DNA from 2 places in the Weizmannia sp. FSL W8-0676 genome. Region 2 is predicted to be linked to the other one. Evidence: predicted binding sites of a transcription regulator. Region 2 holds the regulator's gene; the other holds the start of a gene.
The links. The regulator NrdR, encoded in region 2, represses ribonucleotide reductase genes. The targets are predictions, from matches to a motif close to AACACNATATATNGTGTT.
Positions count from the first base shown of each region.

Region 1: the regulator NrdR is predicted to act here: its motif matches at 1,938-1,955, upstream of NST20_RS08835 (vitamin B12-dependent ribonucleotide reductase).

Region 1 is NZ_CP151954.1:1,799,407-1,802,915, reverse strand. It holds gene gcvPB (aminomethyl-transferring glycine dehydrogenase subunit GcvPB) at 1-197, shown strand, start outside; gene NST20_RS08845 (rhodanese-like domain-containing protein) at 233-619, opposite strand; gene NST20_RS08840 (biotin/lipoate A/B protein ligase family protein) at 866-1,702, shown strand; gene NST20_RS08835 (vitamin B12-dependent ribonucleotide reductase) at 2,048-3,509, shown strand, end outside.
Region 2 is NZ_CP151954.1:2,065,268-2,068,776, forward strand. It holds gene NST20_RS10210 (replication initiation and membrane attachment family protein) at 1-1,367, opposite strand, end outside; gene nrdR (transcriptional regulator NrdR) at 1,382-1,840, opposite strand; partial or broken gene NST20_RS10220 (GNAT family N-acetyltransferase) at 2,046-2,549, opposite strand; gene NST20_RS10225 (glyceraldehyde-3-phosphate dehydrogenase) at 2,632-3,509, opposite strand, start outside.

The sequences.
Region 1 (3,509 bases), 270 kb from region 2:
AGTGCATGATGATTGAGCCGACGGAAACCGAGTCGAAGGAAACGCTGGATGCCTTTATTGATGCGATGATCCAAATCGCAAAAGAAGCGGAGGAAAATCCGGAAATCGTCCAGGAAGCCCCGCATACAACCATTGTCAAACGCCTGGATGAAACGCGGGCGGCGCGAAAACCGGTTTTGCGTTATGTGAAAAAATAAAAGGAAAAATGCCGCGGCAAAGCCGCGGCATTTTTTTAGTTCCCTGATTTGATTTTGCCTGTCCAGTTTTTAAAGCCGCCTTTCAACTGGTAAAGGTCGCGGCAGCCGTTTTTATAAAGCATTTCAGCGGCGCGCCCGGTGCGCGTCCCGTTCTGGCAATATAAATAAACCGGTTTATCGGTCCGGATCTCTTTTAATCTCATTTTCAGCTGAGACAGCGGAATATTGCGGGCGCCTAAAATATGTCCGTTTGCAAATTCATTCGGTTCGCGCACATCAATGAGCTGCGCTTTGCGGTAACCCGCCTTGAATTCTTCTTCCGTCAAGCTTTTCAGGATTTTTTTCTGCCGGTAGTATCTGGCGAGTGTATACGCCGCTACCGCAACAATAACAATGATGACTGTGTACCACGATTGTGACATCTGCATGCCCCCTTTCTTACCTGATGCGCTATCTACTATTATATTCGTGTTGCGCTTCTGAATCAAAATCTTTTTTTCAGAAAGCCATGTCACCGCTATTTTTTCAGTTTTTCCGCCTGAAAAGCCTGTAGCCCTTGAGTTTTTAATGTTAGCGGAAAAACCGGCACAAACGTGAGCGGGGCTTTGCCGTTTTTCGTCGTTTTTTGGTAAACTGGTAAAGTGATATTTTTAAGAAGAGGGGTTCATATGGGAAAAGAAACCTGGTTGTTTGTAGATTCAGGCCACTGTCCGCCGTTTTTTAACATGGCGCTGGATGAGGCCCTGCTCGACTGGCACAGCAAAGGGGAGATCCCGCCCGCCATCCGCTTTTACGGCTGGGATCCGGCCACCCTTTCAATCGGGTATTTCCAGCGGGCAAAACAGGAAATCGATCTCGAAGCGGTAAAACGATACGGGCTCGGCTTTGTCCGGCGTCCGACAGGGGGAAGGGCTGTTTTGCACGAGCACGAGCTGACCTACAGCGTGATCGTATCGGAAGCGCATCCGGATATGCCGAAAACGGTCACGGAAGCCTACCGTGTGATTTCGGAAGGGCTTGTCAGGGGATTTCGTGCGCTCGGCCTTGAGGCGTATTTTGCGGTGCCGCGGACGGAAGCAGAACGGGAGGCGCTAAGATCCCCGCATTCTTCGGTTTGTTTTGATACGCCGAGCTGGTACGAACTGGTCGTGGAAGGGAGAAAAGTCGCCGGCAGCGCGCAGACGCGGCAGAAAGGCGTCATTTTGCAGCACGGCTCGATTTTGCTCGATATGGATGAGGAGAAGCTGTTCAGCCTGTTTAAATATCCGAGTGACAGGGTGAGGGAAAGAATGCAGCGGAGTTTTAAGCAGAAGGCGGTTGCAATCAATGAACTACGCACCGTTCCCGTCACATACGGGGAAGCAAAAGAGGCTTTCCATAAGGGGTTTGAAGAAGGGCTCGGCATCCGGCTGGAACCGTACACCTTGACGCCGGCGCAACAGGCGTATGTGGAAGAACTGGCAGACAGGCGGTACAGGTCGGATGAATGGAATTTTAAGAGATAAATGAACATTTGTTTTTTTAGCGGCCAGAGGCATGCTTTTTCGCTATTTCCTTTTGTGCCGCGCTTTTTATGGCTGCTTTTTTGATGCAAGCGGCAAATTTTTTCGTTATGCCCGGATTTGCCTGCTTTTTCGGGGGATTTCTCGCATTTTCAGCATGTCTTATTCTTTTTTTTATTTGACAAAAAGAAAGAGGTTTGACCTAACTACAATATATAGTATATAAAAACAAAATATCAATACAATATCTAGTGTTTTTGCTTGCAATTTTTGCCTGCGGTGTGCTATTTTAAAGGAGGCAGAACCACCAGAGAATTTGCATGGAGAAATAGAGAAGGAGTTGTCGTTATGTCTGTTGCTTCGACAGAAAAATTATGGGATGTGGAGAAGCTGAACGAAGATATCCGCTTATTTCCGCAGGTCCATCCGATTACACCGGATATGAACATCACGTACAAAGGCGTTTCAAGGCTTGTCATGATTGACAGATACGCGTTTAAAGACACGGAAAAAGTCACATTGGGCAAGGGCGATTTTGTTGTCCTCACGATTAAAGAAGACCCGAAATTTCCGGCCAGGGGGCTCGGCGTCATCAAAGAAATCGACTGGGAAAAAAATGAAGCGGAAGTCTTAATTGAAGAAGATTACCGCCAGGCGCTGGAACACCCGGATGAAAGAGAAACAGGGGTCATCAAAAGGCCGCTTGATATCATTGAGAAGCCGCTTGAAGTCTACTACGAACAAATCGCAAAACGGAATGCAACCGGCTTAGCGGCAGTGGAAAAAACAGAAGAGAAACGGAAAGAATGGTTTGGGAAGTTTTACAATGAACTGGTAAACTTAAACTTCATCCCGGCAGGCCGCGTCCTCTACGGCGCAGGGTCGGAAACGGAAGTTACTTATTTTAATTGTTATGTGATGCCGTTTGTACCGGATTCGCGGGAAGGCATTTCCGAACACCGCAAACAAGTGATGGAAATTATGAGCCGCGGCGGCGGGGTTGGGACAAACGGTTCGACGCTGCGCCCGCGCAATACGCTGGCAAGGGGCGTCAACGGCAAATCAAGCGGCTCTGTCTCATGGCTCGATGACATCGCCAAACTCACGCACCTGGTCGAACAGGGCGGCAGTCGCAGGGGAGCACAAATGATCATGCTGGCTGTCTGGCATCCGGACATTGTCGAATTTATCATTTCGAAAATGCAGAATCCGCAGATTTTGCGTTTCCTGATCGAAAATACGAACGATGAGTGGATCCGCAAGCTAGCCCACGACAAATTGAAATTCACGCCGCTTTCCGAAATGGAAAGGCAAATGTACCATGGGATTGTGAACTACAAACATATTCCGGGACAGGGCGGCTTTACGGACGAAGTCATGAAAGAGGCGGAAGAAAAACTGGCAACAGGCGGGCATTACACCGTCCATAATCCGGAATTTTTAACCGGCGCCAATATTTCCGTCTGCCTCACAAAAGAATTTATGGAAGCAGTTGAACAAGACGCGGAATTCGAACTGAAATTTCCGGATGTGGAAAATTACAGCGAAGAAGAAATGCGCATATATAATGAAGAATGGCATAAAATCGGCGATGTGCGCGAATGGGAAAAACTCGGCCGCAAAGTGCGCGTCTACCGCAAAATCAAAGCAAAAGAACTTTGGAATTTGATTAACATCTGCGCGACTTACTCGGCGGAACCGGGCGTCTTCTTTATCGACAACGCCAACGACATGACAAACGCAAAAGCATACGGCCAGAAAGTCGTCGCAACGAATCCTTGCGGAGAGCAACCGCTCGCGCCCTATTCCG
Region 2 (3,509 bases):
TCAAGCCTTTTCCTTTTCTCTTCCAATGACTCCCCATCGGCTTGGACTGCGGCCGCAGCGGTTTTTTGGTCTTCTTTTTTAAACCAGTCCGGCAGCTTCTCAACACGGACCGGCTTTCTCCGTCCGGTGCCGTTTTTCTCTTTATTGTTCAGCCATTGTTTGTACTGGCGATCTTCTTTTTTGGCAAACGCCATCGCTTCCTTAGCGGTTTTCAGTTTTTTGCGCGCCCAGTGGGAGGCCACTTTTTCCAAATAATTTTTCGACAGTTTCATATCGGTTTTAAATAAAACATATTGGATCAATACATTTACAACCCCGAGGGGAAGCTGCTGGGCAAACATGACTTCTTCAATGGCGGCAAGATCTGCTTTCGCCGGTTCGCTGCCGCCTGAAAAATCGATGAGCATTTGCCGTGGAGAGGTCGTTTCCAGGTAGCGGAGGAATTTCTCCTCATCGTTTTCCGGCTCTTTTTGTTCTTTCGCATCCGTTTCTGGCTGGAAGCGGTCAACAAGGCGCGGCAGTTCATCATGATGCTCAATCTGGAACCAGCTGCGCGCGATTTTCCGCAAATCCTCCACCCGGATTTCCAAGTCCGCCGTCAATGCCTGGAGTAAAATTTTCTTCATGTCTAGTTCATTTAAACCGTATAAAAATGAAAGCTTGACAATCGCTTCCCTTACTTCCGGCGTGATGGCGCGCAGCGGAATCAGGTCGTCACGCAAGTTTGCATATAAAAGGTCAAAATTGAAATGGGTGTTTTCGATTTTAATGACCGGGGCGGCGTTTTTTTCGATATAGCGGCGGTTTTCCTCCAGCCGGCTGAGTTGCTGCGCTTCTGCGTCATTCAGCACTTCGGGGCCGATTTTTGCGGCATACACATCCTGGAATGAGCGGGTGATGTCCCGGTACTCGCCCGGTTCTACGGCACGGTCGGAAAAGAAGTTTTTCAACCGCAGGAAATGTGTCCTGCCGAGCTGCCGGTACAGGAAAACATTTAACAAACCGTCGTTAAAAAACTGTTCCGGGGACAGGGGCGGCTGCAGTTCGTATATAAACATGCGGATGTCGTCCGTTTGTTTCATATATGTTTTCAAAAGCCCGATGCCTTCAAGTTTCAGCCGGGCTTCGTAAATTTCGGACAGATTCATGGACAAAAAGCTCATCAGATGGTAATGGTTCCAGTCTTCAGACCAGAGCCGGCCGACTTCCACTTCATTCCACAGTGTCATATACAGGCTGTAACATTGCGGCCCGATTAACGGCTGGTACAGGAGCGAAATGACCTTTTGATCATAATCCTGGAGCAGGCCGTTCGACGATGCGCGGTAACGGTCAACCGGCTGTATTTCATTCCATATCTGTTTCATAAAAGGCACTCCGTTTAAGCATTCTTGTTGAGCAGTTCTTTCAGTTCATCGAGAAAAACATTCAAATCTTTAAACTGGCGGTAAACGGAAGCAAAGCGGACATAGGCCACTTCATCCACTTTTGACAGCCTGTCCATGACCATTTCCCCGATCAGGGTGGAACTGACTTCTGTATATCCTTGCCTGCGGATTTCTTTTTCGATCTCCATGGAGATTTTTTCAAGCTGGTCCAGCGACACAGGCCGTTTTTCACACGCTTTAATCAGCCCGCGCAAAATTTTCTCACGGTTAAATTCTTCGCGGTTGCCGTCTTTTTTCACGACAATGAGCGGGGTTTCTTCCACTTTTTCAAACGTGGTGAAGCGGTAAGAGCAGTCTTCGCATTCACGCCTTCTGCGGATGGAACGGCCTTCGTCCACCGGCCTTGAATCGATCACACGCGTATTGTTGCTATGGCAAGACGGACATTTCATATGAACCCCCCGTTCTGATACATTCTTATTACCATCATATATAAAAGAAGGCGAATAGACAACAGATTGCCATTAGAAAAACGGGATGAAAAATCACCCCGCACGTTTTTGGAAAGCTTCTGTACCTGTTGCGGCACCGAATGCCGGCCTCGGGCTTCCTTCCGCCGCCATAAAGGATCCCTGACGTTTTATGAACCGCCATTTTTTACTTCCGGCCGTAGTGGATCCACAGCCTGTTTTCCTTTTCTTCCATTTTAATTCCCCGAAAGCCGGCGGCAAGTTTTTCTTTTTGCGCGCTGAAGTCATTCATCGGGATTGGGGTGACCTCCCGGCAGGCTGGCGGAACCGGTTCGTACAGATCTTTCACGAATACATAGCGCGTAAGGCCGCCATATTTTTCGGTCAGGGCTGCAATTTGCATGCCCTGTGCAAATTTATCTTTCAAACTGGGCATGTTAAAGGGCGCGACCGTACAGCAAATATAGCGGAAGGAATGGTCTTCCTTCCCGAGTTCTTCCATAATCACACCGGCGAGTATTTTTTGCAGACGATTGCCGCGATACGCCGGCAGCACAACGGAAATTTCCTGATAGATGACTTTTGCCAATTCACTGCCGGATAATCCGATATCAATCCCGAGGTGTTCTTCATCAACAGGCGGAACAAGCAGCGCCCGGAAAGCGATTAAATCATTCATCTATTGGCCAACAGCGTTTAGGCTCCCTGTTCCAGCCGTTTTCAACAATTACCCGATAAAGGAAACGGAGCAGGCTGGTTCTGCTCCGTTCGTGTCAGGCAATATTGATTTTTCCGGTCTCTTCCATTTTTTCTGCGACGAGCTGCGCCAGTTGTACGACACGGCAAGAATAGCCCCATTCATTATCGTACCAGGCCAGTACCTTGACTTTGCGCCCTTCCATGACCATCGTGGACAAGCCGTCGACAATGGCCGAATACGGATTTGTCGTATAATCGGAAGAAACGAGCGGCACTTCTGTATAGTCCAAAATGCCTTTCAGCGAACCTTTCGCCGCCGCCTTAAATGCATCGTTCACTTCGTCTGCCGTCACTTCTTTTTTCAAATCGACGACAAGGTCCACCAGTGATACATCAGGGGTCGGAACGCGCAGCGCCATGCCGTGCAGTTTCCCTTTCAGCTGCGGGAGGACAAGGCCTAACGCTTTTGCCGCCCCGGTTGTCGTCGGAATGATCGATTCGGCACAGGCCCGGGCACGCCTTAAATCTTTATGCGGATTGTCGGTATTGTTCTGGTCATTCGTATAAGAATGGACCGTTGTCATTAGGCCGTTTACAATCCCGAATTGTTCATCAAGCACTTTCGCGACCGGCGCCAGGCAGTTTGTGGTGCAGGAAGCGTTCGAGATAATATGATGCCGTTCGATATCTAAAACGTTTTCATTTACCCCTAAAACAATGGTGGCATCCTCATTCTTTCCGGGTGCTGTCAGCAGCACTTTTTTCGCGCCTGCCTGGAGATGGAGCGCGGCTTTTTCCCTCGCATTAAATTTTCCCGTTGCTTCAATCACCACATCGATATCCATTTTCCCCCATGGCAGCCGGGCCGGATCACGCTCCGCCAAAAGCCGGATGCGTTTGCCGTTTACAATGAGTGCTTCCTCTCCCTCTTCCGCTTCCACTTCCCCCGGAA